DNA from 3 places in the Mesorhizobium sp. WSM4898 genome. Region 2 is predicted to be linked to each of the others. Evidence: predicted binding sites of a transcription regulator. Region 2 holds the regulator's gene; each other region holds the start of a gene.
The links. Region 2 encodes LexA, which represses DNA repair genes until DNA is damaged. Its sites were predicted from a motif close to TGTTCNNNNTGTGTTCNG; they were not measured.
Positions count from the first base shown of each region.

Region 1 (9,900 bases), on a different contig from region 2:
TGGTGATCGAGCACGGCATCACCACCCAGCAGATCAGCGTGCAGCAGGTCTATGACGTCAGGCGCACCATCGAGATGCGCACCGTGGCGCTGGCAGCACTGCGCCGCACCAACGCGGAAGCCGCGGCGATCGCCCAGTCGGCTCGGCTGATGCGCGAGAGTTGCAAGAGCCCCGAGACCGTCATGGAGCATGACATCGCCTTCCACGAGGCGATCGCGGCGGCCTCGCACAATCCGGTCTTTTCGCTGATCGTCACCGCCTTCAGCGGCGTGACGCGGCGCACCTGGGTCATCGGCTGGCGAACCCGTTCCTCCGACGAGGACCAGCTCAAGATGATCAAGGGCCATGAGGACATCGCCGACGCCATCCTCAAGGGCGATCCGCGGCTTGCGGCCGAGCATATGGCCGAGCATTTCGACAAGAGCGTCAAGGCGCTCATCGACGCGGGGATAGCCTGATGAAGATCCGCGCCATCGAGACCGTCCGCATCGAGGAACGGCCCAACCTGCTCTGGGTCGAGGTTCATACCGACGAGGGCATCACCGGACTCGGCGAGACGTTTTATCTATCGCGCACCGTCGAGGAATATCTGCACGAATATGTGGCGCCCAGGGTGATCGGCCGCGATCCGCTGGAGATCGATCTTTTGGCCGCCGATCTCGTCGGCTATCTCGGCTTCCGCTCCAGCGGCGCCGAGGTGCGCGGCAACTCCGCCTTCGACATCGCGCTGTGGGACATTTTCGGCAAGGCCACTGGCCAGCCGGTCGCGCAGCTGCTCGGCGGTTTCAGCCGTCGCTCGATCCGCACTTACAACACCTGCGCCGGCACCGAGTACATCAAGGACGCCAAGGGCCAGACGACGGCCAATTACGGCATCGGCGCCGGGCGCGATTACGACGATCTCAACGCTTTCCTCACCCGCGCCGGCGAGCTGGCCGAGGAATTGCTCTCCGACGGCATCACCGCAATGAAGATCTGGCCGTTCGACCACGCGGCGGAGAAGACGCGCGGCAACGACATCTCGGCGGCCGACTTGAAGGCGGCGCTCGAGCCTTTTGAAAAGATTCGCAAAGCCGTCGGCGACAAGATCGACATCATGGTCGAGTTCCATTCGATGTGGCAGCTCCTGCCGGCGATGAGAATCGCCGAGGCGCTCAGGCCCTACGCCACCTATTGGCACGAAGACCCGATCCGCATGGACAGCCTCGGCGATTTGAGGCGTTACGCCGCCGCCAGTCCGGCCCCGATCTCGGCCTCCGAGACGCTGGGCAGCCGCTGGGCTTTCCGCGATCTTCTGGAGACCGGAGCGGCCGGGATCGTCATGCTCGACATCTCCTGGTGCGGCGGTCTGTCGGAGGCGCGCAAGATCGCTTCGATGGCCGAGGCTTGGCGGCTGCCGGTGGCGCCGCACGACTGCACCGGTCCGGTCGTGCTCGCAGCGTCCACCCATTTGTCGCTCAACGCGCCCAACGCGCTCGTCCAGGAAAGCGTGCGCGCCTTCTACCGCACCTGGTACCGCGACTTGGTGACGGCGCTGCCCGAGGTGAAAGACGGCATGATCACCGTGCCGCCGGGGCCTGGGCTCGGGCTGGCGCTCAGTCCCGATCTTGGCAAGGCCTACACCGTCCACCGCCGCGTCAGCAACCAGACGGACATTTAGCCCAAGGCGCACATCTAAGATCCATAGGGAGGAACAAACATGAGAAAACTGACAGCAATGCTTCTGCTCGGCGCCGCCCTTATCGGCGGGCAATCGGCCGCCAAAGCCGACGGGCTCAACATCGTCTTTACCCATCATTCGTCGGCCTCCAACACATTCTGGCAGGCGGTGAAGAAAGGTTTCGATGATGGCTGCGCCAAGGTCGAGGCCAACTGCAACATGGTCTTCACCCAGACCGAGGGATCGATCGAGCAGCAGGTCGCGAACATGCGCGCGGCCCTTGCCGCCAAGCCCGACGCGCTGCTCACCTCCATCGTCGACGACCATGCCTTCGACGATGTCATCAAGGAGGCCCGCGACGCCGGCGTGGTGGTGATCGCCGTCAATGTCGACGACACCGAAGGCGCCAAGGGCAATGCGCGCCAGGCCTTCATCGGCCAGGGCTTCAAGCCAGCCGGATACTCGCTCGCCAAGGCGATTTCCGAGAGCTTCCCGAAGGATGGTCCGATCAAGGTGCTGGTCGGCATCTCGGCGCCGGGCCAGAACTGGTCGGAAACCCGCGGCGCGGGCGTCATGCAGTTTCTCGAGGAGTACAAGGCCGCTCATAAGGACCGCGACCTTTCGTGGGAGCGCATCGACAGCGGCACCGATCTCGCCATCACTTCCGACCGTGTCGGCGCCTATCTCAACGCGCATCCCGACACCACCGCCTATTTCGACACCGGCTTCTGGTGCGCCGGCGTGGCGCGCGTGCTGGCCGATCGCGGGGTCGCGCCCGGCAAGGTCCTGCTCGGCGGCTTCGATCTCGTGCCGGAAGTGCTGCAGCAGATGCAGAAGGGCTATGTCCAGGCGCTGGTCGACCAGCAGCCCTACATGCAGGGCTTCATGCCGGTGATGGAAGTCTATCTCAACAAGAAGCTCGGTCTTGCGCCTTCCGACATCGACACGGGGCAGGGCATCGTGCGCCAGAAGGACGCCGATGCGATCATGGCGCTGTCCGCGCAGGGCATGCGCTGAGGTCGCATGCCTTTGAGATTGGCCGAGACGCCCGTCACCGAAATGCTGGCGGGACATCACCCCCCTTTGTCCTGCCGGACCGTCCGGCAGGACAGAGGGGGGTGTGAAGGAACGCGGCGCCACAGTACCTTTCACAATCACCGCACCGGAGCCTTTCATTGAAGCGCCTGTTCAAGACCTATCTCGAGAAGCCGGAACTGGCCGGGCTGATCCTCCTGGTGCTGCTCATCGTCCTGTTCCAGGTCCGCTCCCACGGCGTGTTCCTGAACCAGGACAATCTGCGCGGCATCCTCGGCATCCTGCCGGAGGCCGGCCTCGTCGCCATCGGCGTTACCATCCTGATGATCAGCGGCGAGTTCGACCTGTCGGTCGGTTCGGTCTTCGCGCTGATGCCGATGACGATGGCGGTGCTGATGGTGCAGGGCTGGCCGTTCCCGCTGGCGCTGCTCGCCGGGCTGCTCGTCTCGGCGGCCATCGGCTTCATCAACGGTTACGTCACCATCCGCTTCGCCATCCCGAGCTTCATCACCACGCTCGGCATGCTCTTCATGGCGCGCTCGCTCACCGTCGTCGTGTCCGGCGGCTTCCCGCCGCTGCTGCCCGCCGACCTGCCGACTTGGCTGTTCACTTCCTTCGTCGGGCCGGGCAACATGTTCCGCATGTCGTTTCTGTGGTTCGTCGCGGTCGCGGTGCTGACCTCGCTGATGCTGTCGCGCACCAATTTCGGCAACTGGATCAAGGCTACCGGCGGCTTCCTGCCGGCCGCCGCGGCGATGGGCATCCCGACGGCCAGGGTCAAGATCGTCTGCTTCATGCTGTGCTCGGTGCTCTCGGGCTTCGCCGGCATGCTGCAGGTGCTGCGGCTGGGGTCGCCGCTGCCTTCGATCGGCGAGGGCATGGAGCTGCAGGCGGTGGCATCCGCCGTCATCGGCGGCGCCTCGCTCGCCGGCGGCATCGGCACCGTCATGGGCGGCATCATCGGCACGACGCTCATCCGCGTCATCGACAACGGCCTTGTGCTCAGCCATGTCGACGCCAACTGGTTCAAATTCGCCATCGGCTTCCTGACCATCTTCGCCGTCGTCGCCAATGCCTGGATGCGCAAGCGCGCCAAGGCCATCAAGATGGAGGGCTGAGCCGTGAGCGACGCCATCATCTCGGTGCGCAATCTGCACAAATGGTATTCCGGCGTGCATGCCCTCAAAGGCGTCACGCTCGACTTCAAGCGTGGCGAAGCGCTCGGCCTGGTCGGCGACAATGGCGCCGGCAAGTCGACCTTGATCAACATCCTGTCCGGCGTCCACCGTGCCGACCAGGGCGAGATCAAGGTCGAGGGCAGGGACGTCCGCATCGCCACCCCGCGCGACGCGATGGATCTCGGCATTGAGACCATCTACCAGTACAATTCCATGGTCCCCACCATGTCGATCGCCCGCAACCTGTTCATCGGCCGTGAGCCGATCCGGTTCTCGATCCTCGGCGTCGGCATCCTCGACCAGAAGAAGATGGCCGAGGAAAGCGTGCGCGCCATCGCCAATGTCGACCTGCATCTGCGCTCCCCCGATGCGCTCGTCGGCGAGCTCTCCGGAGGCCAGCGCCAGGGCGTCGCGATCGCGCGCGCCATGCACTTCAAGTCGAAGGTGATGATCCTCGACGAGCCGACCAATCACCTCTCGGTCAAGGAGACCAACAAGGTGATCGGCTTCGTGCGCGGCCTCAAGGAACAGGGGGTGACGGGCGTCTTCATCAGTCACAACATGCACCACGTCTTCGAGTGCTGCGACCGTATCGTCGCGATGGCGCGCGGCGAGATCGTGCTGGACAAGCGCATCGGCGACACTTCGATCGACGAAGTCCATTCTGTCCTGTGAGGGGTTAGGCAATGAAGGCGCTCGCTGGTCGTAAAGTGTTGCTGACGGGTGGCCTCGGCTCGCTCGGCCGGGCCCAGGCGGTAACGCTGGCGCGGGCCGGCGCGCGCGTGCTGGTGCTCGACCGCCCCGACATTAGTGAGGGCGAGCAGACGGTGGCGAGACTTGCCGGACAGGCCAGGGGCGATATGGCCTTCGTCGGCTGCGATCTCAACCGGCTGGCCGATGCGGAAGCGGCTGTTGCCGCGCTGGCGGCGAAGGAAGGTGGGATCGATATCCTGATCAACAACGCGGCGCTGATCATCAACCGGCCGTTCGAGCAGTTCTCGCTGGCCGAATATGAGGATCAGATCCGCGTCAATTCCTCGGCCGCCTTTGCGCTGGCGCGGGCCTGCGCGCCGGACATGAAGGCGAAGGGCTACGGCAAGATCGTCAACTTCTGCTCGATCACGCTCAACGGCCGCTGGGACGGCTACGTACCCTATGTCGCCTCGAAGGGCGCCATGCTCGGGCTCACCAAGTCGCTGGCGCGCGAGCTCGGGCCGCATGGCATCCGCGTCAACGCCGTGTCGCCGGGCGCGGTGGTCTCGGAGGCGGAGGCGCGCGTCTTCGGCGACCGGTTGAAGCAGTACAATGACTGGATCCTCGAGAACCAAAGCCTCAAGACGCGCATCGAGCCTGACAATGTCGCCGAGCTCGTGCTGTTCCTCGCCTCACCCGCCTCCGACATGATCAGCGGCCAGAACATCGCCATCGATGGCGGCTGGTGAGGATATGGCCGGCGCGGTCAAGCTGAACGACGGGCAGGCGAGGCTGGTGCTGGCGCCGGAGAAGGGCGCGGCGATCGCGCGCTATGACGCGCTGGTGATCGGCAGCGCGCCGGTTCCGCTGCTGAAGCCCGGCGATGGCACCGGGACGTCCGGCTGCCAGCTCCTGGTGCCGTGGTCGAACCGCATCTCCGGCGGCGGCTTCACTTTCGACGGCCGCTTCCACGCGGTCGCGCCGAACGTTCCGGGCGAAGCCTTTCCGATCCACGGCGACGGTTTCCAGAAACCGTGGCGGCTTGCCCGCCGCACGGACACCGAGGCGGAGCTGGTGCTCGACGAGGGCGCGATCGGTCCTTACCGCTATGCTGCTACCGTGACCTATGCGCTGCGGGACGGCGCGCTGGAGGCGCGGCTGACGGTGGAGAACCGCGCCGGCATGCGCCTGCCTTACGGCCTCGGTTTCCATCCGTGGTTCCCGCGCGGCGACACAACCCTGCTCGAGGCCAAGGCCAGGCGTGTCTGGCTGGAGGACGAGCGCCATTTGCCGGTCGGCGTGGTGCCCGTGAGCGAGCGCCCGGCCTGGGATTTCTCGCGCTCCATCCCGCTGCCGTGGGACTGGGTCAACAACGCCTTCGACGGCTGGAATCGTCGCGCCTCGATCGCGCAACTCGAGGAGGGGATCGGGGTCACGCTCACCGCCTCGCCGGAGCTTGGCGTCTATATCCTCTATTCCCCGTCATCCGACGCCGACTTCTTCTGCTTCGAGCCGGTGTCGCACCCGGTCGATGCGCATCACGGCGAAGGGCTGACGGTGCTTGAAGATGGGCAAACGATGAGCGCGGCGATGCGGCTGGACTGGGCGGTGGCGGGTTGAGGGCAGCCGACCGAGCGCGTGATCTCAACCCTTGAGGGGGAGACGGCCGGCAGGCCAGAGAGGGTCGTCTCACATAGATCGCCAGCATTGTCTTCGTCGCCGACGACGCCGGCGCTTCACGCGCGGCGACGCCCTCTGCCGCCTTCGGCGACATCTCCCCACAAGGGGGAGATCGGACGGCGCGTCGGCTTTCGCCAATCTCCAGCGCCGCAGAGCAGATGCCGAAGCACCTCCCTCACAGCTCCTTCTCCGCCAGCTCCCTGAATTCATCCGGCACCGAGCGCGCTGCTTGCAACGCGACGGTGCCGTAGCCGACGGCCTGCTTGCCGAAGCGCTGGCGGATCTTGTCTATGGCGCGGTCGGCGCCGAAGCGGGCGAGGCCTTTGCGGCTGCCGGGCTTCAGCTTCTCGTCCGCCAGGCCGAGCGGCAGTTCGAGCTGCAGCTCGGCATGCTCTTCCAGATGCGAGACCGAGATCGCCAGCAGCGAGATTTCCCGTTCGCCCGGGTGAGCGGCGAGCACGCCTCTGACCAGCTCTTCCGCGACGTCAGCGAGCATGGTCGTCGCCTGGATCGGCTGCTCCAGCGTCACCGAGCGCGTGACCGCGCGCATGTCGGCAAAGCGCACGCGCACCGTCACCGTGGGGCCGGGCCGGTCCTTGGCGCGCAGGCGGCTGGCGACGCGATCGGCGAGATGCAGGAGCGTCGGCACGAAGACGCGCGGCAGCGCCGGTTTGCGGCCCAGCGCCGACTGCGCGCCGGCGGAATGGGCGCGGCGATGCGTCTCCAGCCGGCGCGGGTCGCGGTTCCAGGCAAGGGCCGCGAGCTTCTGGCCGGCGGCATGGCCGATCAGCCGCTCCAGCGCGCCGCTATGCGTGCGCGCCAATTGCCCGATCGTCTCGACGCCGATCTCGGCGAGCCTGGCTTTGGTTGCCGGACCGACGCCCCACATCAGCGACACCGGCAAATCGTGCAGGAAGGAAAGCTCGGTGCCAGGCTCGACCACCACCAGCCCGTCGGGCTTGGCCACCTGCGAGGCGATCTTGGCGAGATGCTTCGTCCGTGCCACCCCGATCGAGATCGGCAGGCCGAGCTCGCTCTTCACGCGGCGGCGGATGGTTCGCGCAATTTCGTCCGGCGGTCCGAACAGATGCGTGCAGCCGGCGACATCGGCGAAAGCCTCGTCGATCGAGATGCGCTCGACCAGCGGCGTGAAATCGTCGAGCACCTTGATCGCGGCGTCGCCGAGACGCTGGTATTCGCCGAAGCGGCCGCCGACGAAGATGAGCTGCGGACAGAGCTCGCGCGCCCTGCGGCCGGGCATGCCGCCGCGCACGCCAAAAATCTTCGCCTCATAAGAAGCGGCAAGCACTACGCCGCCGCCGACTGCGATCGGCTTGCCGCGCAGCGACGGGTCGAGCAGTTGCTCGACCGAGGCGTAGAAGGCGTCGAGATCGGCATGCAGGATCGTAGCGGCCGAAGCGGCGTTCGTGGCGGCCATCGCGCTCCCGGCTCCATCCATCCGCTTTGCGGCATCGCAGCATTAGCAGCAACTGTTGTAAGCGGTAATGCGTATGAACATAAAGAGAACAAAAGGAGTTTCCTGTCAAGCCGGCCAGCTGGGTATGAGAACATCTGCAACCCGTCACAACCAAGGGCTTTGACCGGTTGCGCCGGTGTGCTCCCCTTTGATGGGTTGACCGCTGACCAGGGAGGGGCGCGAAGGATCGCGGCCCAAAACTGCGTCATGCCAGGACGAAGTCAGGAGCCGAGCGACGCGCGAAGACCAGGATGACGAAGTGCGGCCGAGCCGGAGATCCAGGTTCTGAGACGATGGCGGGACAGCGCCCCCTCTGATCGTCCCACATGGGGGATCGGCCGTCCCTTCGCCGACAGCCGCCGCTAGGCCGGTTTGGCGTATTGCTCGGCGCTGAGCACCTCGATGCATTGGAATGGCTCATTGCCTTCCACCCAGGCGTCATGCCCGGGCGGGATGGTATAGGACGTGCCGGCCTCGAAGGTCTTCTGCGTCCCATCGTCCATGCGTATGGTGATCGTCCCGGACACGACATAGCCGACATGCGAGACTTGGCAGCTGTCGGTCTTGACCACCGGCTTCACGCATTCGGACCATCTCCAGCCCGGCTCCATGTTGAGCCGCCCGAGCGTGTAGCCCGGCAGCCGCACCACTTCGACGCGGGTCTTGGCGGGCGAGCGAACCTCGTCGGGATTGTTATGCGACTTGGATTCGAGCTTGGTGACCTTCATTGCAGCTTCGGCCATGGCATCCTCCCATTTCCAAGGATTGCAAGCGGGGCCTGACGCGCGATCGTCGGCGACCGCCGCTGGATTGATACGCCTTTCAATGAATGATTGCTAATGTAATTGCCGGGCGCGGCGCGAAATCGATTTTGCCGCGCAGGCCCTATTGCAAGCACGCTCTGCCGGTGTTTTGCTGTTCCTTGCGCCTGGCACGACGGTGGTTGAGGGGCCACCCCGTTTCTCGCCCCTTGGGGAGAATCCTGTGAACCCTCGGCAAGTGAATTTCGCCAATAGCGCCGCGGCAAAGCCAGGCCCCGTCCGCGATAGTCCATTTTCATTTCCGCTCGCGGGCGCGCGCTCACCGCGCCCATCGAAACCGCCATAGGCGAGGCCAAGCCGGGTGGAAGGCGATACTCGAAAAATCAGAAAAACTGGGAGGAATCGATGCTTCATCAGGTAGGAAAAACGGAAACCCGTCCGCCGGTCGGGGCAGTGCGCCGCACTCCGCCGGCGCTTCGCCAGTGCTGCGACAACTATATCTGTCCGACCTGCGACCAAGTCGTCGAACTGACGGACTTCCGCCAGGTCGTCTGGCATCAAAGGCCGGGCCATCGGCCGATGGAATTGGATGACTGAGCGGACCTGCCCGAGAAAAGAGGGCCCGAGAGAAAAAGGGCCCGCGCCTACCAGAGGAATGCGCGGGCCGAAGCTGGAGTAGCCATTCGATAAACGCGCAGCCGGCCTGCCGGTTGCGCCTGGCGGATCAGCCGCCGTTGGCCGGCGCCGGGGCCGGAGCCGGTGCGGCCGGTGCGGGTGCCGGCGTCGTCGACGGTGCCGCAGGCGTCTCCACCTTGGGCGCCTCGACCTTCGGCACATCGAGCTTCACGTTGACATCCGTCGATCCGCCACCGCCGGTGCGGCCACCGACATTGATGATGCCGGTAAAGAACAGCAGGGCCACGATCGCGATGATGGCAAGAACGATGGCCACGGCTGTGCCGGCGCCGCCCCCGCCACTGGTGTTTACAACTGTAGGTCTGTCGGCCATGGTTTCCTCTCCTCTGCCGATTGGGATGTCGTGGCAACGGCGCCAAAGCTGGAATGTTCCTGCTTTCGGGCCACGGTCCCTTGTCAGGCGGGACCTGAGGCCGCACCTTTGAGCGCAGAGGTCCGAATGGGCGATTTCTGGAAACAAGTAGGCCCACAACTCATTGTGGCACAACCGTCGAGTAACGTCCCTTCATCGGCGGTTTGAAAGTGGAGTTGCCCGCCATTTCCTGCGATGTGGCGGGCAACTCCCACAATCCCGCAGTCTGCCGAGATTCGCGAACCTGTTCGCCGCGCTTTTGCCGGTCGATCCGACCACAGGCGTGCGCGACGTGCTTTTAAGCCGTGCCTGCCGCTTCGCTCGATCTCGGCGCGGGCCGCCCAGGCTGTCGCCAAATCATGATGCAC
Region 1 is NZ_JARTVQ010000010.1:80,514-90,413, forward strand. Features, by position in the region: gene P9228_RS27225 (FadR/GntR family transcriptional regulator) at 1-458, shown strand, start outside; gene P9228_RS27230 (mandelate racemase/muconate lactonizing enzyme family protein) at 458-1,660, shown strand; gene P9228_RS27235 (sugar ABC transporter substrate-binding protein) at 1,700-2,677, shown strand; gene P9228_RS27240 (ABC transporter permease) at 2,836-3,813, shown strand; gene P9228_RS27245 (ATP-binding cassette domain-containing protein) at 3,817-4,548, shown strand; gene P9228_RS27250 (SDR family oxidoreductase) at 4,560-5,315, shown strand; gene P9228_RS27255 (aldose 1-epimerase) at 5,302-6,186, shown strand; gene dinB (DNA polymerase IV) at 6,422-7,684, opposite strand; gene P9228_RS27265 (cupin domain-containing protein) at 8,086-8,466, opposite strand; gene P9228_RS27270 (hypothetical protein) at 9,209-9,493, opposite strand.
Region 1: dinB (DNA polymerase IV) is a predicted target of LexA. The motif match lies at 7,758-7,775, and genes of this name have one in related genera.

Region 2 (9,900 bases):
GACATATATCGCCAAGGTCGCGACCGGCACCGCGCTCTCCTTTGAGGAAGCGCGCGAGGCCTTCGACATCATCATGTCGGGCGACGCGACGCCGGGGCAGATCGGTGGCTTCCTGATGGCGTTGCGCGTGCGCGGCGAAGCCGTGAGCGAGATCTCCGGCGCGGTCGCCACGATGCGCGCCAAGATGCTCCGCGTCGAAGCCCCGCGCGGCGCCATCGACATCGTCGGCACCGGCGGCGACAATTCGCACTCGGTGAACATTTCGACCGGATCGGCATTCGTCATCGCCGCCGCGGGTGTTCCGGTGGCCAAGCACGGCAATCGCGGCCTGTCCTCGCTGACCGGCGCGGCGGATGTGCTGATGGCCCTCGGCGTCAAGGTCGACATCGCACCGGAGACGATCGGCCGCTGCATCCAGGAGGCCGGCGTCGGCTTCATGTTCGCGCCAGCGCATCATCCGGCGATGAAGCATGTCGGTCCTGTCCGGGGCGAGCTCGGCACGCGCACCATCTTCAATCTGCTCGGGCCGCTGTCGAATCCAGCCGGCGTCGGCCGGCAGATGGTTGGCGTCTTCCTGCCCGAATGGATCATGCCGGTGGCTGAGACGCTGAAGGCGCTGGGTACCGATCATGCCTGGATCGTGCACGGCGACGGTTATGACGAGATCACCACCACGGGCGAGACGCAGGTCGCAGAGCTCGCCGGCGGCGAGATCCGCACCTTTACCCTCACTCCGGAAGCGGTCGGACTGAAGCGGCATAACAAAGAGGATCTGCGCGGCGGCGAAGCGGCCTACAATGCCAAGGCATTGCGCGATATGCTGGGCGGCGCTGCCGGCGCTTATCGCGACACCGTGCTGATGAATGCCGGCGCCGGGCTGGTGGTGGCCGGCAAGGCGACGACGCTCGGCGATGGCACCGAGGCAGCAGCGCAGGCCATCGACAGCGGCCGGGCGCTCGCGGTGCTCGACAAGCTCATCGAGATTTCGAACGGTTAGAATTTTGTCCGATATCCTGCGCAAGATAGAAGCCTACAAGCGCGATGAGATCGCCGCCGCAAAGCTCAGCGCGCCGCTTGCCGAGGTCAAGGCGAAGGCCAAGGATGCGGAACCCCCGCGCAGCTTCCTTGCGGCGCTTGAGGCCAAGCGGAAGGCCGGCGGCTTCGCGCTGATTGCGGAGATCAAGAAGGCCAGCCCTTCCAGGGGCTTGATCCGCGCCGACTTCGACCCGCCGGCGCTCGCGAGGGCCTATCAACAAGGCGGTGCTGCCTGTCTTTCGGTGCTGACCGACGCACCGTCCTTCCAGGGCGCGCCCGGCTTTCTGACCGCAGCGCGCGCCGCCGTTAGCCTGCCCGCCCTGCGCAAGGATTTCCTCTTCGACCCGTATCAGGTTCATGAAGCCCGCGCCTGGGGCGCGGACGCGATCCTCATCATCATGGCGAGCGTCGACGACGCCTTGGCCAGTGAATTGGAAGCCACGGCCTTCGATCTCGGCATGGACGCGCTGGTCGAGGTGCATGACGAACAGGAGATGGAACGCGCGCTTCGCCTCTCGTCGCGGCTGATCGGCATCAACAACCGCGATTTGAGAACCTTCGAAACCAGCCTCGACGTTTCCGAGCGGCTTGCCGCCATGGTCCCGGACGACCGGCTGCTGGTCAGCGAGAGCGGCATCTTCACCCATCAGGACTGCCGGCGGCTGGAAAAGAACAAGATCGGCACCTTCCTCGTTGGCGAAAGCCTGATGCGGCAGGCCGACGTGGCCGCCGCGACCGCCCTTCTGCTGACGGGCAAGGCGCCGGCCGAGGCCGTTTGAGGATGCCCGCGCTTACGCATCTCGGCGCCAAGGGCGAAGCCAACATGGTCGATGTCGGCGGCAAGGCCGAGACGACGCGCACGGCCATCGCCGAAGGGTATGTCACCATGCAGCCGGAAACGCTGGAGATGATCCTGGCCGGCGACGCCAAGAAAGGCGACGTGCTGGGCACGGCGCGCATCGCCGGCATCATGGCGGCCAAGAAGACGCATGAGCTCATCCCGCTTTGCCATCCCCTCCTTCTCACCAAGGTTGCCGTCGAGATCGAGCCCGATCGCGCGCTTCCCGGCCTGAGGGTCACCGCGCTTGCCAGGGTTACCGGCAAGACCGGGGTCGAAATGGAGGCGCTGACCGCGGCGTCGGTTGCCTGCCTCACCATCTACGACATGGCCAAGGCAGCGGACCGCGCCATGGCGATTTCCGGCATCAGGCTGGTCGAGAAAGCCGGCGGCAAGTCGGGCGACTACAAGGTAGGTCCTTAGCATGGCTTTGCTTCCGGTCGCCGAGGCGCTCCAACGCCTGTTGGACGGCGCGACCGCGCTGCCAGGCGAAAGCGTGCCGCTGGCCGACGCGTCCGGCCGGGTGCTGGCCGACCCCGTGGTGGCTCTGCGCACCCAGCCGCCCTTCAATGCGTCGGCGATGGACGGCTATGCCGTGCGGGCCGCCGACGTAGCCTCGGCGCCGGCGCGGCTCTCCGTGATCGGCATGGCGCCCGCCGGGCGTGGCTTCACCGGCTCTGTCGGCAAGGGCGAGGCCGTGCGCATCTTCACCGGCGCGCCGCTCCCCGAAGGCGCCGATACCATCGTTATCCAGGAGAATGTCCGCGATCTCGGCGGCGGCGGCATCGAAGTGACCGAGCCGACCGTGGAGGGACGAAACGTCCGTCGCCGCGGCCTCGACTTCTGCGAGGGCGACCTGCTCCTCGAAAAAGGCCGCCAGCTCGATCCGGCGGCGCTTTCGCTGGCGGCATCGGCCAACCATCCGAGTCTCAACGTGGTGCGGCAGCCGCTGCTCGCCATCATCGCCACCGGCGATGAATTGCTGCCGCCGGGCAGCGCGCTCGGCCCCGACCAGATCATCTCGTCGAATGCCTGTGGCGTCACAGCTACGGCCCAGTCGGTCGGCGCGCGCGCGCTCGACCTCGGCATTGCCGCCGACCGCAAGGACGCGATCGCGGCCCTGGTCAAGAAGGCGGTCAAGGCCGGCGCCGACGTCATCGTCACGCTTGGCGGCGCCTCCGTCGGCGACCACGACTTGATCCATGACGTGCTGACCGGCGAAGGCATGCAGCTCGACTTCTGGAAGATCGCCATGCGTCCCGGCAAGCCGCTGATGTTTGGCCGGCTCGGCGACATTCGCTGCATCGGCCTGCCCGGCAATCCGGTCGCAAGCCTGGTCTGCTCGCAGCTGTTCCTGAAGCCGCTTCTGGCGCGGCTGGGCGGCCGGTCCTGCCGTCAGGAAATCCGCACGGCCCGGTTAGGCGTCGCAATGCACGCCAACGATCTCAGGCAGGACTATGTGCGCGCCGTGGTCCGCGAAGATGCGGGGGGGTTGATCGCAACACCGTTCGGCATCCAGGATTCCTCGATGTTGAGGATGCTCGCCGATGCCAATGGCCTGATCGTGCGCCAACCCTTCGCACCGGCGGCTGAAGCCGGCGAGGAATGCAGCGTTCTGATGTTACGCTGAACAAAACGTCAACACATTCACTAAACTTTAAACGGTTGCGGAACACAACTGGAACAGATAGTGTTTGTTCTGGGTTTGTTTTTCTGATTCTGGTTTCAGAACCCATGGGGGCCGCCATGCTGACGCGCAAACAACATGAACTGCTGATGTTCATCCATGAACGGCTCAAGGAAAGCGGCATTCCGCCGTCTTTCGATGAGATGAAGGAAGCGCTCGACCTTGCCTCGAAATCGGGCATCCACCGCCTGATCACGGCGCTGGAGGAGCGCGGTTTCATTCGCCGGCTTCCGAACCGGGCGCGTGCCCTTGAAGTGCTGCGCCTACCTGACTCGATCGCGCCCGGCCTCAATGCGGCGAAGAAGTTCTCGCCGAGCGTCATCCAGGGCGGCCAAGGCAATCTCGGCCGCCAGATCAAACCCGCGGCGCCCGCCCGCACGCCGACGCCCAGCAATGACGACGACGCCGTTTCAGCCGTCTCCATCCCGGTGATGGGTCGCATTGCCGCCGGCGTGCCGATCGACGCCATCCAGCACCAGACGCATTCGATCACAGTGCCGCCGGACATGATCGCGGGCGGCGAGCACTACGCGCTCGAGGTCAAAGGCGATTCGATGATCGAGGCCGGCATCTTCGACGGCGACACGGTCATCATCCGCAACGCCAGCACTGCGAGCCCCGGGGAGATCGTCGTGGCGCTGGTCGATGACGAGGAGGCGACGCTGAAGCGCTTCCGCCGCAAGGGCGCCTCCATCGCGCTCGAGGCTGCCAATCCGGCCTATGAGACGCGCATCTTCGGTCCCGATCGCGTGAAGGTTCAGGGCAAGCTCGTCGGGCTCATCCGCCGCTACTGAGGGGCTGCGGCTTGGCTTCCGGCTTCTCGGGCTTCTTGTAAGGCGCCAACCCCCTCGCCTCACGCGAGTATCGCCGCTGTTCGTGCCAAGGGCGGTACGGTTTTTCGACGGCGTATTGAATGGTTGCTCGCGCCGTCGCCGATTGCGGATCGAAGAAGACAGCGCCGCTGCCGTCGCGCGCGAGCTGCCGCTTGGTGACGACGAGAATACGTGGATCGCGGCAGGGATTGTAGGCCGTGGCGTCGTTGATGACGATGAGGTCTGCGAAGTCGCAGGCAGGCCGGGCTGCTTCGCGGTTCTCGGCGAGCGCGACGATCGCGCCCGATGGATGCCGGCCAATGCAGAGGTCGCCCGTGCAGTAAAAGGGCGATCCAGGCGGCAGGTCGACGGGATCGGCCAAGTCCAGTGTGCCCTTGGCGAATGTCTCCGGCGGCACGATCGTTTCGGCCTTGAGCGCGCGTTTCCAGTTATCGGTGGTGAACTCGTTCGAGCGGGCACGATTGATGGCGAGTTCGCCGCCGCCGATCGGCATCGCCACCAGATGCGCGTCCTCCGAGATCAGCAGGTCCGGCGTGCGCACCTGCGGGATGATCATGACGGCCGCGGCAGCGAAAGGAATTGCGGCCAGCCTGAGCCACGTAGTCGCCATCGTGGCGATGACGAGCGCGATCGTCGCCAGCAGCACCGAATGGATCGAGATCAGGCCCACGGCATCGACCGGCGACCACTCCGAAATCCACGCCGAGATCGCGATCATCGCCGCTAGGCCCTTGCCCATCAAATAGAGGAAGGGCCCGTCGAAGCCGAACGGCATCATGACCGCGCTGGCGACGGCGAGAAACATCACGATCGTGACGATCGGCATGATCGCGAGATTGGCCAGCAGGCTGAGCGGCGAGACGCGCTGGAAATGCCAGATGGCAAACAGCGCCGTGGCACTTCCGGCAATGATCGACGTCATTGCGGCGCCACCTGCTCCGACTGCCAGTTTGTGCGACATGAACCGCAGGAACGAACGCTTTTCCGGCGGCGCTCTCACCTTGCCGGCGCGGTAGTCGGACCAGCCGGCATAGGCGCCGACAAGGGCGGCGGTTGCCGCGAACGACATCTGAAAGCTCGGGCCAACCACTTCATGCGGCGACACCAGGATGACGGCGATGGCCGAGATCGCCAAGTTGCGCATCGTCAGCGCGGCGCGGTCGAAAAGCACGGCGATCAGCATGACGGCCAGCATGATGAAGCTTCGCTCGGCGGCGACCACCACGCCGGAGATGACGAGATAGGCGGCGATCGACATAAGCGCGATTGCCGCGGCATATTTCTTCACCGGCCGGCGTGACGAAAAATCCGGGAACAGCGCAAAGGCGCCGCGCAGCAGAAGCATGACCGTGCCGGCGACCAGCGCCATGTGCAGGCCCGAAATCGAGATGATGTGATAGATGCCGGTCCGCCGCATCGCCTCGTTGATGTCCTCCGGAATGCCGGCGCGCACGCCGACGATCAGTGCGGCGGCAATTTCGCCTTCGGGTCCGCCGACGGTGCTTCTGATGTGGTCGGCAATGTTTTCGCGCGTGTTCTCGATGGCCGAGGCGATGCTCGTCTGAGCGATCGGGTCGGTTGGCGGAATGAGTTTCGGGTCGCCGAGGAAAAATCCGCTGCCGCCGATGCCGGAAAAATAGCTGTCGAAGGAAAAATCATAGCTTTCGGGACGGACCGGCCCGGTCGGCGGCAGGAGCCGCGCGTAACCCGTCACCAGCGATCCGGCCTTCATGCCGGCCGGGATCCTGCGTGCCGAGAGCCTGACGCGATCCGGTGCGTAGCGCAGCTTTGGATGCGCGGTCGAGAGGAGATCGATGGTCAGCCTGACGCGGCCATTGGCCATTTCCTCGGCGATGACGACGCGGCCTGTCAGCCGCGTCTGGATTTCGGAGCCGAGCATCGGTGTAGCGGCGCGCCAGGTCTCGACCTTCGCGGCGACGAAGCCCAGCGCGCAAAACAGCGCCGCCATAAAGACCAGGTGTGTCTTCAGCCAGGGACGCGAAACCGCCGCGCATAGAGCCATCAGCGCCACCGCCGCCAGCGGTCTGTAAAGATCCGGCTCGGCGCTCAAGGAATAATAGAGTATCACGCCGGCGGCCAGGAACACCGGCACCAGGAGGAAGCCGATGCCGCGGTCGAGCTCGGTGGAGGCTGCCTCGGCCACACCCCGGCGAATCGCGGAAAACGAGGCACGGCGGAACCGCCTGCGGATCAAGTCGATCGCTGCCGGCGGAGGCGGCTTCACGACGGCGTCGCCGTCCGAAATCTCGGTGGCCGGACGCGGCACGGGAACCCAAACCGGTACTGCCTCAGCAGGCACGGTGTCGGCAAACAGCAGGCGCTCGCTCACGCCAGCCGTCGTCTTCTCGCCATCCTCCGCACCCCGGCCACGTCCAGCCATCGGGTCTGCCCCTTGCGCCCCAGACCTCCTATGCTACATGAACGCCCACCGCGCGAAAGTCCGCGCAATCATGCCCGCTTCAGAGCTTCTTCCGAGAGTTCCATGTCCGACAAGGTCGTCACCCGCTTTGCCCCCTCGCCCACCGGCTATCTGCACATCGGCGGGGCGCGCACGGCGCTGTTCAACTGGCTCTACGCCAGGCACACGGGCGGCACGATGCTGCTGCGCATCGAGGACACTGACCGCGAGCGCTCCACCGAAGCGGCGACAGCCGCTATCCTGGACGGGCTGACCTGGCTCGGCCTCTCATGGGACGGCGAGGCCGTGTCGCAGTTCGAGCGAGCGCCGCGCCACCGTGAGGTGGCAGAGGAGCTCGTACGGCTGGGCAAGGCCTATTACAGCTATGAGACGCCTGCCGAGCTGGAGGCGATGCGCGAGGCGGCGCGGGCCAACGGGCTGCCGCCGCGCTACAATGGCCAGTGGCGCGACCGCGACCCCTCCGAGGCGCCTCCCGGCGTCAAGGGCGCCATCCGCATCAAGGCGCCGACCGAAGGAGAGACCGTCGTGCACGACCGCGTACAGGGCGAGGTGCGATTCCCGAACAAGGACCTCGACGACTTCATCATCCTGCGCTCGGACGGCAACCCGACCTACATGCATGCCGTCGTCGTCGACGATCACGATATGGGCGTCACCCACATCATCCGCGGCGACGATCACCTGACCAACGCCGCGCGCCAGACCGTAATCTACAACGCCATGGGCTGGACCGTGCCGTCGATGTCGCACATCCCGCTGATCCATGGTGCCGACGGCGCCAAGCTGTCGAAGCGCCACGGCGCGCTCGGCGTCGAGGCTTATCGCGCCATGGGCTATCTGCCGGAGGCCCTGCTCAACTATCTGGCCAGGCTCGGCTGGAGCCACGGCGACGACGAGGTGATGTCGATCAAGGATATGATCTCCTGGTTCGACATCGCCGACGTCAACAAGGGCGCCGCCCGGTTCGACTTCGCCAAGCTCGAGGCGCTGAACGGCGTCCATATGCGCAAGATGGACGACAAGGCGCTATTTGATATTCTCGTAGCCACCCTGCCCTATCTCGAGGGTGGCCCGGCGCTTGCGGCCAAGCTCGACGACAGGCGCCAGGCACAGCTGCTTGCTGCCATGCCGGGCCTCAAGGAGCGGGCAAAGACGTTGGTCGAGCTCGTCGATGGAGCCGGCTTCCTGTTCGCCGAGCGGCCCTTGCAGCTCGACGAAAGGGCTGCGGGGTTGCTTGGCAGCGACGCCCGCGCCATTTTGCGCGGTACCCATGCCGCGCTCGCCGCGATCTCCAGCGAATGGAGCGCCGCAACCGCGGAAGCCGCTATTCGCGACTTTGCGCAGGCCGGCGGCCATAAGCTCGGCGCCGTGGCCCAACCGCTGAGAGCCGCGCTCACCGGCCGCAGCACCTCGCCCGGCGTGTTCGATGTACTCGCCGTGCTCGGCCGTGAGGAGAGCCTGGCGCGGGTTGCGGATCAAATCGATTAGGAGCGAACTGGCCCAAGAAGATTGGCATTGAAAGGTGTGTTTCGCAGTGCAACATTAGGCCTTGGCCCAATCTGGCACGCACCTCCTAAAATGCGGTGGCAAGTTCGCGCATTCCGGTGATTTCGACGTGTCGTTTGCAGGAATTGCCTTGCCGGCATGAGAAAACATAAAGGAGTTTGCAATGAGCGAAGCTGCGACAAAACTGGAATCGGGCGGCAAGGCGCGTGAGTCGACCGCAAGGCTCGAGTTCGCCGGCAAGACGCATGAATTCAAGGTGCGAAGCGGCTCGACCGGGCCCGACGTGATCGACATCGGCGCGCTGTACAGCACCACCGGGGCCTTCACCTACGATCCCGGTTTCACCTCGACGGCAAGCTGCGAGTCGGCGATCACCTTCATCGACGGCGACGCCGGCATCCTGCTGCATCGCGGCTACCCGATCGACCAGCTCGCCGAGCACGGCGACTTCCTCGAGGTCTGCTATCTACTGCTCTACGGCGAATTGCCGACCAAGGCGCAGAAGGACGACTTCGACTATCGCGTTACGCGCCACACCATGGTGCATGAGCAGATGTCGCGCTTCTTCACCGGCTTCCGCCGCGACGCCCATCCGATGGCCGTCATGTGCGGCGTGGTCGGCGCGCTGTCGGCCTTCTACCACGACTCTACCGACATCTCGGACCCATACCAGCGCATGGTCGCCTCCATGCGGCTGATCGCCAAGATGCCGACGATCGCGGCGATGGCCTATAAATACCACATCGGCCAGCCCTTCATTTACCCGAAGAACGAGCTGAATTTCGCCGCCAACTTCCTGCACATGTGCTTTGCCGTGCCGTGTGAGGAGTACAAGATCAATCCGGTGCTGGCGCGCGCCATGGAGCGCATCTTCATCCTGCACGCCGATCACGAGCAGAACGCGTCGACTTCGACGGTTCGTCTCGCCGGCTCTTCGGGCGCCAATCCGTTCGCCTGCATCGCGGCCGGCATTGCTTGCCTCTGGGGCCCCGCGCATGGCGGCGCCAACGAGGCGGCCCTCAACATGCTGGGCGAGATCGGCCATGTCGATCACATCCCGGAATTCATCGCCCGCGCCAAGGACAAGAACGACCCGTTCCGCCTGATGGGCTTCGGCCATCGCGTCTACAAGAACTACGATCCGCGCGCCAAGATCATGCAGAAGACGGCGCATGAGGTGCTGGGCGAGCTCGGCATCAAGGATGATCCGCTGCTCGACATCGCGATGGAGCTGGAGAAGATCGCGCTGACCGACGAGTATTTCATCGAGAAGAAGCTCTATCCGAACGTCGACTTCTATTCGGGCATCACGCTGAAGGCGCTGGGCTTCCCCACCACCATGTTCACCGTGCTGTTCGCGGTCGCCCGCACCGTCGGCTGGATCGCGCAGTGGAAGGAAATGATCGAAGACCCGCACCAGAAGATCGGCCGCCCGCGCCAGCTCTACACCGGCGCTACGGAGCGCGATTACGTGCCGATTGCGAAGCGGTGATTGAGCGAATAGCGAAATAGCGAGTAGCGAATAGGGAAAGAACTGGCGGCACTGAGTGGCGCCAGCGTA
Region 2 is NZ_JARTVQ010000003.1:373,747-383,646, reverse strand. Features, by position in the region: gene trpD (anthranilate phosphoribosyltransferase) at 1-997, shown strand, start outside; gene trpC (indole-3-glycerol phosphate synthase TrpC) at 999-1,814, shown strand; gene moaC (cyclic pyranopterin monophosphate synthase MoaC) at 1,817-2,296, shown strand; gene glp (gephyrin-like molybdotransferase Glp) at 2,298-3,503, shown strand; gene lexA (transcriptional repressor LexA) at 3,620-4,354, shown strand; gene P9228_RS16540 (ComEC/Rec2 family competence protein) at 4,338-6,794, opposite strand; gene gltX (glutamate--tRNA ligase) at 6,897-8,321, shown strand; gene gltA (citrate synthase) at 8,503-9,831, shown strand.

Region 3 (9,900 bases), on a different contig from region 2:
CCGGCAGGCCGCGTCCAGTCTACGCGTGTCTCCGATTTATCGATTTTTCGGGCGTAGGTCACGCCCTCTGTCGCCTGGGGGGCAAATGTCAGACAATTTATCCCCAACTGTGCGAGCGCATCCACCATCAGCGAGGCGCCTCGAGCCATGAGGAGGTCATGCAATTCCCCGGCGGTCATATCGGGACCAATGGCGCATTTTTCAACCAATGCCACCGGGCCGGTGTCCAGCCCCTCTTCCATGCGCATCACCATCATGCCGGTTTCGACATCGCCGGCCATGATGGCGCGCTGTATGGGAGCAGCACCGCGCCAACGCGGCAAAAGTGAGGCATGGCCGTTGAGGCAACCGAGCCTGGTGGCCTCAAGAACGGGTTTCGGCAGAAGCAGGCCATAGGCGACGACCACGGCGACATCGGCCCGCAAACCGGCAAAGGCCTGCTGCTCGGTCTCTGCCTTGAGCGATGTCGGCGTGCTCACCTCGAGCCCGAGCCGTTCCGCCTCGCGCTGCACGGGCGAGGGCGTCAATTCCAACCCGCGCCGGCCGGCGGCGCGCGGCGGCTGCGTATAGACGGCGGCAATCTCGTGGCCGGCCTCGGCGATGGCGCTGAGCGTCGGCACGGAAAACTCCGGCGTGCCCATGAAGATGACGCGAAGGGGCATGCCCTTCTAGCCCGCCATCTTGCCCGGCGCCTTGTCCTTGGCGAGCTTCTTGAATTTCCTGACCACCATGTCGCGCTTCAGCTTCGAGATGTGGTCGATGAACAGCACGCCGTTAAGATGGTCGATCTCGTGCTGCAGGCAGGTCGCCATCAGGCCTTCGGCCTGCATCTCCTGCAGCTTGCCCTCGCGGTCGAGATATTTCACCCGCACCGCCGCGGGACGCTCGACCTCGGCATAGTAGTCAGGGATCGACAGGCAGCCTTCCTCATAGACCGAGCGCTCGTCGGAGCTTTCGAGGATTTCCGGATTGATGAAGACATGCGGCGCCGGCGGCTCGCCTTCCTTGGCGAGGTCGATGACCAGCAAACGCCGCGGCTCGCCGACCTGGATCGCCGCCAGCCCGATTCCCGGCGCGTCATACATGGTTTCCAGCATGTCGTCGGTGAGCTTGCGCAAGTCACCGTCGACGCGCTCGACCGGTTTGGAAACCTGGCGCAGGATTGGATCGGGAAGGATGATGAGCGGCTTGATCGACATGGCGTCTCACCTAAGACGTCGATGGAAAAGCGTCAACCGGGGCGGCTTTGACTTGTTCACGTTTTGATCTGTGCCAGCAGAGCGAATCGGTTATGCTGCCCAAATGAACGACATGACCTCGATCCTTTCGCAGCCCGTCGCGCGGCTCGGCGCCACGACGATCAGGCTCGGCGAGGCGCTTGGCTTCGGAGCGCTGCTGCTGCTGACGCTGTTCCTGGTGCTCGTCATCGCGTTGTGGCGCGCGGGAAAGGCGCGCGCGGCGGCGGCGGCGGAAGCGGCCGACCATGCCCGCGACACCGAGGCCAGGATGGCGGACATTCTTCAGGCGCAGGCCGAGATGCAGGGTCGCATGGGCGCGATCGCCGAAGTGTTCGGCGCCAGGCAGGCCGAGCTCACCCAATCGCTCGGACAGCGGCTCGACGCGATGACCGGCCGTCTTGGCCAGACCATGGCCGAGCAGACCAAGTCGACGCATGAGAGCCTGGCCAAACTACAGGAGCGGCTGGCGGTGATCGACACGGCGCAGGGCAACATCCAGTCTTTAGCCGGACAGGTCGTGCAGCTGCAGGCGATCCTCTCCAACAAGCAGACTCGCGGCGCCTTCGGCCAGTCGCGCATGGAGGCGATCATTGCCGACGGCCTGCCGCACGGCGCCTACGAGTTCCAGGCGAGCCTTTCCAACGGCAGCCGGCCCGACTGCCTGGTGCGGATGCCGAACGGCGCGCCGATGCTCGCCATCGACGCCAAGTTTCCGCTGGAGGCCTGGAATGCCATTCGTGCCGCCGAAGCCGCCGACTTGCAGAAGGCGGCGGCGCAGGCGTTCCGGCGCGACATCGAGGTGCATATCCGCGATATCGCGGAAAAATACCTGATCCAGGGCGAGACGCAGGACACCGCCTTCATGTTCGTGCCCTCGGAATCGGTATTCGCCGAGATTCACGAGAATTTCGAGGCCGTGGTGCAGAAGGCGCACCGCGCCCGCGTCGTCATCGTCTCGCCGTCCTTGCTGATGCTGTCGATCCAGGTCATCCAGGCGATCCTGAAGGACGCGCGCATGCGCGAGCAGGCGCATCTGATCCGGGGCGAGGTCATCCGCCTGATGGAGGACGTGGCGCGAGTCGACGAGCGCGTGCGCCGGCTGCAGACGCATTTCGGCCAGGCGGCCAGGGATATCGACGACATCCTCGTCTCGACGACGAAGGTCACCAAACGCGGCCAGAGAATCGAGGCGCTGGAGTTCGCCGAGGGCGAGCCCGAACCGCCACGCGGTCCTGCCAAGGTGGAGGCGGGCGCGCGCGTGGCCGATTCCAAGACGGGTCAGCTCAGGCTGCGCGTCGTCGAAGGCGACGACTGATCTGTCGTAGCGCCGCTACTGCTCCTCGATGGTCGTGATGCCTTCGATTTCCGGCAGCCAGTGCAACGCCGAGCGGTGCCAGACCTGCCTTCTCGGCACCAGCTGGTCGCGCTGGCGCGCCGTGCCCACCCGAATGCCGTAGATTTTCGGTCCATCGCCAACCGACGTCGCATAGAGATGCGATCCGCATTCGCCGCAAAACCCCTGCGCGCGCTTGGCGCCGCTGGATCCGGTCTTGATGTAGACCTTCGGCGTGCCCTTGGTAATCCGGTAATCCTCCTCTGGCGCGCCCACCGTCACGCGAAAGGCCGTTCCCGTCAGTTGCTGGCAATCGGTGCAATGGCAGATCGAGGTCTTTTCGGGATCGACCTCCGCTTCGTAGGTGATGGCGCCGCAATGACACCCGCCGTCGATTCTCATTCGGCTTGCTCCCAAAAGATTGCTTCGCTCAAATCTAATCCTCTTCGGAGGTCCCGGCGATAGCCTTACGCCTGCGCTCCCATGTGCCAGTCGCCTGCGGCTTGACGAACAGCCTGGTGATTTCGGGCATGTCCTTTTTCAGTCGCGCCTCCAGGCGTTCAACGCAGGCTTCGATCTCGGGCGCCGTGAGATGATCCTCGAATTCGATGCTTAGGCCTGCGACGATCTCCTGCGGGCCGATATGGACGCTCAGTATGCCGTTCGCCCGCTGCACGGCCGGGTCGTGGTCGGCGATCACCAGAACCTTGCGTTCCACCTCGGGCGAAGCAGGCTCGCCGAGCAGCAGACCCTTGCTCTCGCGCGCCAAGAAGATGGCGGTGGCGCCCAGGATGACGGCGATGCCGATCGAGCCGGCGCCGTCGAGCTCGGGGATCGCCAGAAGTTCAGACGTAAGGATGCCCGCGAAGGCGACGACGAGGCCGAGCAGCGCCGCGCTGTCCTCGAACAGCACGGTGTAGACGCTGGGGTCCTTGCTGCGGCGCACCGCCTGAAACCAGCCCTGCTTGCCCTTTTGCTGGCGGAACTCCTTCAGCGCCACCAGCCAGGAACTGCCTTCGAACAGAAAAGAAAGACCAAGCACGATGTAGTTGACCTTGGCGTTGACGACCGGTTCCGGCGCCATGATGTGGACGACGCCCTCGTAGAAGGAAACGCCGGCGCCAAGCGCGAACACCAGCAGGGCGACAATGAAGCTCCAGAAATAGAGTTCGCGTCCGTGTCCGAGCGGATGCGTGAGGTCGGGCGGGCGCGCGGCACGGCGCATGCCGTAAAGCAGAAGCGCGCCATTGCCCGTGTCGACCAGCGAATGCACCCCCTCCGACAGCATGGCTGAAGAGCCTGTGAAGAATGCTGCGGCGAATTTAGTCAGCGCGATCGCAATATTGCCGGCGAGCGCGGCGTAGATCACTCTTTTCGAGCCGCTATGCCCTGCCATGCGCTTCCGATCCTCTTCCAAGTGGGAGCTTAGCGGCCGCCGCCCAAAGCTCCACCGACAATGCGCCAGCCGCTCCGAGGTTCAGATGCCGCTATGCATTTCTGTTGCCTGATCGATCCCGAGGTCGCGGGATGAAGGGAAAACGGTTGACATAGCGCAAGCCGGCTTTCGAAGCTGCAAGCGGCCTCTTGCGGTCGGGCGCTTCTCTTGTTTCACTTGTGCTGCCCACAAATCGGAGGAGCGAATCATGGCGAAAGGTGCGATGAAGGCGGGCAAGGAACCCCGCAAGCCGAAAAAGGACGCCAAGAAACCGGCCGCGGCCCCGGCTCCGAAGGCGCCGCCGGTCAAGGCGATGCGCATCAAGGAGAAGTAGGCCGTCAGCGCGGCCGATCCGTCTCGATGCGGATTTGAACCGGCGGCATGCCGAATGCTGCCGGTGTTTTGTTGATCGGGGTACAGAACTCACTATATCGGTACCGCGAGGACGACCTCGCTTCCCCGAAACCCGGCCGGGACGACCCGCCACGTCAAACGTCGAGCATTCGATGCTCGATCGATGGAGCGTTCGCGATGTCCTGGATCTTCCTTTTCTTCGCCGGCCTGTTCGAGATCGGCTGGGCGATCGGCCTCAAATATACCGATGGTTTCTCGAAGCCGCTGCCGACCGTGCTCACGATCGTCTCGATGATCGTCAGCCTTGGCCTGCTCGGGCTTGCGTTGAAGACATTGCCCGTCGGCACGGCCTATGCGGTATGGACCGGCATCGGCACTGTCGGCACGGCCTTGCTCGGCATCTGGCTGCTCGGCGAGCCGGCGACCGCAGTGCGGCTTGCCTGCATCGGCCTGATCGTCTGCGGCATCGTCGGGCTGAAGCTCGTCGGCTGATGTAGCACGAACGCGTTCAGGGCCGCTCCTGGCGACCCTGACTCATTTTCGAAACGAACTCGAACCTAGCGGGCCGAGAAGCCCGGAGGCGTGCGACCGACGCGCGCCTTGCGGGCGGCGTAGCGCGCATCGCGCTTGGCCTTGCGTTCGGCCTCCTCGGCGAGCAGGCGGGCGATGCGTTCGGTTTCCTCGGCTTCGCGGATCTTGGCCTCGGCAGCCGCTGCCTCTTCGGCAGCAATACGGGCCGCTTCGGCCACTGCCTCGCGTTCAGCCTTCTCGGCCGCTTCGCGCGCCAGCTTTTCCTGCTTCAACCGGGCCTTCTCGGCCTCGCGGATAGCACGGGCCTCGAGGATCGCCTTGCGTTCCGCCTGACGCGCCAGAACCGCTGGGTCGTCCGCCGCCGGCTTTGACTTGAAGCGCTCCAGGAGCGCCTTCTTTGCCTCGTTCGCGGCGTTGCGCCGCTCGAATATGTCTTTTTCCCTGTAAATAGCCAAGTCCACTTCCCTGAAGTCAATTCGCGACGCTTACATACGCGCGAAAGCGGTGAGTTCAAGCGCCAAAACGGTATGCCAGCCATGAAAATCTGGGCTGTTGCCGTCGGGATACGTCGTCGCGGCGCGATGCACTGTTCACAAATCGCGCCTCTGGCGGCTCTGGGGGCCGGTCGCTACCTCTAGCGCCAACAATCAACGCCAAGCGGCGCATCAGGATGCATGAAAATGGAACTTGGCCTCTACACTTTCGCGGATGTCAGCCCGGAGCCGGGCCCCGGCGCCATCGGCCCGCACGAACGGCTGCGCAACCTGATCGAGGAGGTCGAGCTGGCCGACCAGGTCGGTCTCGACGTGTTCGGCCTCGGCGAACACCATCGCCCCGACTATGCGGCCTCGGCGCCGGTCGTGGCGCTGGCCGCGGCCGCGGAGCGGACGAAGCGGATCAAGCTCACCAGCGCGGTCACGGTGCTTTCTTCCGACGATCCGGTGCGGGTCTTCCAGCAGTTCGCGACGCTCGACCTTCTGTCCGGGGGCCGCGCCGAGATCATGGCCGGGCGCGGCTCCTTCATCGAATCGTTTCCGCTGTTCGGTTACAATCTCGAGGACTATGACGAGCTCTTCGCCGAGAAGCTCGATCTCCTGCTTGCCATCCGCGACCAGGTGAAGGTGACGTGGCAGGGCAAGCTGCGCGCGCCGATCAACGGCCGCGGCGTCTATCCCCGACCTTTCCGGGACAAGCTGCCGATCTGGATCGCTATTGGCGGGACGCCGCAGTCCGCCGCCCGCGCCGGCGTGCTCGGCCTGCCGCTGGCGCTTGCCATCATCGGCGGCGAGCCGGCCCGCTTCGCGCCGCTGTTCGAGATCTATCGCGAGGCGGCAAGGCGCGCCGGCAACGATCCCGCCTCGCTCGCGACCAGCTTGAACGTGCATGGCTTCGTCGGCGAGACGACCGAGAAGGCGGCCGACGATTTCTACGCACCGCAAGCCGAGGTGATGAACCGCATCGGCCGTGAGCGCGGCTGGGGGCCGACCTCGCGGGCGCATTTCGATCAGGCGCGCGGGCCGAACGGCGCGCTGTTCGTCGGCGATCCCGAACAGGTGGCGGAAAAGATCGTCGCCCAGCACAAGATCTTCGGCAACGACCGCTTCCTGTTGCAGATGGCGATCGGCACCATGCCGCATGCCAAGGTCATGAAGGCGATCGAGCTCTACGGCACCAAGGTGGCGCCGGTCGTGCGCAAGGAAACGGTGAAGGCCGCGCCGGCGCCCGTCGCCTGAGCACGCCTGCCCAGCAAGATGCGCCCTCACCGCCGGCTAAGGAACCTTGGCGGCGGCGCGTACGTTTTCCTCGGCGATCGCGAGGGAACGGATGAAGGTCGAAACGAGCGCTTCGGGTTCGAACGTTGCCGAAAGCCCGGACGAGCGCGCCAGCGCCCGCGCCGAATTGCGCCTGATTCGATTGCTGCTGATCGGCATCTTCGTGCTGATAACGATCGCCGCGCTTTATTTCGCCCGCGCCTTCTTCATGCCGGTGATCCTCGCCTTCCTGCTGGCGCTGACGCTGACCCCGATCGTGCGCTTCCTGCGCAAGCGCGGCATCCCCGAGGTCGCCTCCGCGACACTGCTGGTGTTGCTGTCCCTCTTCGTCTTCGCCAGCGCCGGTTACCTGCTCAGCGGCCCGGTCATCGACCTCATCAACAACAGCTACTCGATCGGCGAGCAACTCACCGAGCGGCTGGCGCCTTTCAAGCGTCCGCTCGAGAGGGTCATGGATCTCTCGCGTCAACTGCAGGCCCTGACCGAGACATCGCAGGAACCGGGTGTGCAGAAGGTCGCGCTGGCGCCGTCCGGCATCCTGTCGACGGCGGCCAGCAACATTCTGGGAGCCGGCACGAGCATCACCCTCGTCTTCGTGCTGTCGCTGTTCCTGCTCGCCTCCGGCACCTTGTTCTACGAGAAGATCGTCCAGTCCTTCGCCCACCTCAGCGACAAGAAGCGCGCGCTGCGCATCGTCTATGACGTCGAGCACGAGATTTCCCATTACCTGCTTACCGTGGCGGCCATCAACGCCGGCCTCGGCACGGTGATCGGACTTGGCCTTTGGGGACTTGGGATGCCGAACCCGCAGGTCTGGGGCGCGGCCGCGGCGCTGCTCAACTTCCTGCCCTATGTCGGCGGGCTGATCACCTTGCTGCTGGTCACGATCATCGCGCTGATCAGCTTCGATACGATCCCCTACGCCCTGCTGGCACCCGCCTTCGTTTTGTTGTGCGACATCGTCGAGGGCCAGTTCGTGACCCCGACGGTGGTCGGCCGGCGGCTCGAGATAAACGCGGTGGCGATCTTCATCGCCATCGCCTTCTGGTCCTGGCTCTGGGGTTTCGTCGGCGCGCTGATGGCGGTGCCGCTGCTGGTGGTCATCAAGGTGTTCTGCGACCATTTCGATGGCCTCAGCCATGTCGGCAATTTCCTCGCAGCGCAGCAAACCATGGCGATCGACGACGAGGCCGGCGATAACAACCACAAATCCGGCGCGTGAGGCCTGGCCCAATCTGCATGTCCGGCCGGCTGTTTGCGGCGCCCATGGCGAGTGCCTATATCGGTCCGGTCTAACCGGACCCGCCTGCATGAATGACTTCGATCTCGCGCTGCGCAACAACCGCCTGTCTATCCATCATCTCGGCGGCCGCAGCGAGCAGCGGGAAATCGCCTCGGCGACCGAACTCGCCGACGTGCTGGAAGGCCAGTTCGCCATCGTCATTCCCGACCGCGCCGAATTCGAGGCCCGGTTGCGGCAGAAGCAAATCGTGGAGACCTGACCAATGACGGCCCTTTCGGTTCTCGACCTGTCGCCGATCACGCAAGGCAGCGATGCCTCGCGGTCGCTGGCCAATTCGCTCGACCTTGCCCGCCATGCCGAGCGGCTTGGCTACAAGCGCTACTGGCTCGCCGAGCACCACAACATGCCGGGCATTGCCAGTGCCGCGACGTCGGTTGTCATCGCCCATGTCGCCGGCGGCACCAAGACTATCCGCGTCGGCGCCGGCGGCATCATGCTGCCCAACCATGCGCCGCTGATGATTGCCGAGCAGTTCGGCACGCTGGCAGCACTTTTCCCCGGCCGCATCGATCTCGGCCTCGGTCGCGCGCCAGGCACCGATATGATGACGGCGCGGGCGCTTCGCCGCAACCTGGAGGCCAGCGACAACTTCCCCCAGGACGTGGTCGAGCTGATGGGCTATTTCCAGCCGGCCGAGGAAGGTCAGCGCATCCGCGCGGTGCCGGGCGAAGGCCAGGACGTGCCGGTCTGGATCCTTGGCTCCAGCCTCTATGGCGCGCAGCTCGCGGCGCTGCTTGGGCTGCCCTATGCTTTCGCCTCGCATTTCGCGCCGGCCGAACTCGACCACGCGCTGGAGGTCTATCGCACTCGCTTCCAGCCGTCGGCGCAGCTCGACAAGCCTTATGTGATGCTCGGCCTCAATGTCTTTGCGGCACCCACCAATGCCGAGGCGAAGCTTTTGTTCACCTCGCTGCAGCAGGCCTTCGTCAACCTGCGCAGCGGCCGGCCCGGCCAGCTGCCGCCGCCGGTCGAAAACTACGACCGCGACCTTGATCCCGTCGCCAGATCCATGCTGGCCCAGGCGCTGTCCTGTGCCGTCGTCGGCGCGCCGGAGACGGTCCGCCAGGGCATCGACGCCTTCGTGCGCCGCACCGGCGCCGACGAATTGATGGTGACGGCGCAGATGTTCGACCACACCGCGCGGGTGCGCTCCTTCGAGATCCTCGCGGACGTGCGCAGATCGATGTCGCAAGCCGCCTGACCGCTGGCCGCCTGTCGACCGGGGGGCGCAAGCGATCGCGGAAAACACATCTTTCTGAAGCTCCGCGCAACTCCGTTCGCAGGCATTCACGCCCCGATCATGGCGACTGCGACGTTTTTGCCCGCGCCGGATTTACCTCGGTCCGGGCGTATCGGGCGGCAAATCGGCCGCAAAATTGGCGATTTAGCACCGTTCCTGACAGGCGATCGGCTTGGTGGATGCGTTGCGCAGGATGCTTGCGCCTCGTGCCGCCTGTTCTTATATACGCGCCAACCGCCCGGCCTTGAAAACCCGGGGACCGTGGCGGAATTTCTTGTGAACAGGGGCTTTCGTCGGAACGCCTTATCAGGGTCCTGAGAGCCTGCTTAGAGGAGAGACTAGAACAATGGCAAAAGTAATCGGTATCGACCTCGGAACCACCAACTCCTGCATCGCCATCATGGACGGCAAGGAGCCAAAGGTTATCGAGAATGCGGAAGGCGCGCGCACGACCCCTTCCATCGTCGCCATCAACAGCGATGGCGAACGCCTCGTTGGCCAGCCGGCCAAGCGCCAGGCGGTCACCAATCCTGAAAACACCATCTTCGCGGTCAAGCGCCTGATCGGCCGCCGCTATGACGATCCGGTGACGGAGAAGGACAAGAAGCTTGTCCCCTACAAGATCGTCAAGGGCGACAATGGCGATGCCTGGGTCGAGGCAGGCGGCAAGAAGCTTTCGCCCAGCCAGATCTCG
Region 3 is NZ_JARTVQ010000001.1:397,417-407,316, reverse strand. Features, by position in the region: gene fmt (methionyl-tRNA formyltransferase) at 1-662, opposite strand, end outside; gene def (peptide deformylase) at 669-1,199, opposite strand; gene P9228_RS02060 (DNA recombination protein RmuC) at 1,303-2,553, shown strand; gene P9228_RS02055 (GFA family protein) at 2,569-2,973, opposite strand; gene P9228_RS02050 (cation diffusion facilitator family transporter) at 3,008-3,967, opposite strand; gene P9228_RS02045 (hypothetical protein) at 4,215-4,340, shown strand; gene sugE (quaternary ammonium compound efflux SMR transporter SugE) at 4,538-4,852, shown strand; gene P9228_RS02035 (DUF6481 family protein) at 4,918-5,346, opposite strand; gene P9228_RS02030 (LLM class flavin-dependent oxidoreductase) at 5,572-6,624, shown strand; gene P9228_RS02025 (AI-2E family transporter) at 6,716-7,885, shown strand; gene P9228_RS02020 (hypothetical protein) at 7,974-8,165, shown strand; gene P9228_RS02015 (LLM class flavin-dependent oxidoreductase) at 8,169-9,167, shown strand; gene dnaK (molecular chaperone DnaK) at 9,553-9,900, shown strand, end outside.
Region 3: P9228_RS02060 (DNA recombination protein RmuC) is a predicted target of LexA. The motif match lies at 1,253-1,270, and genes of this name have one in related genera.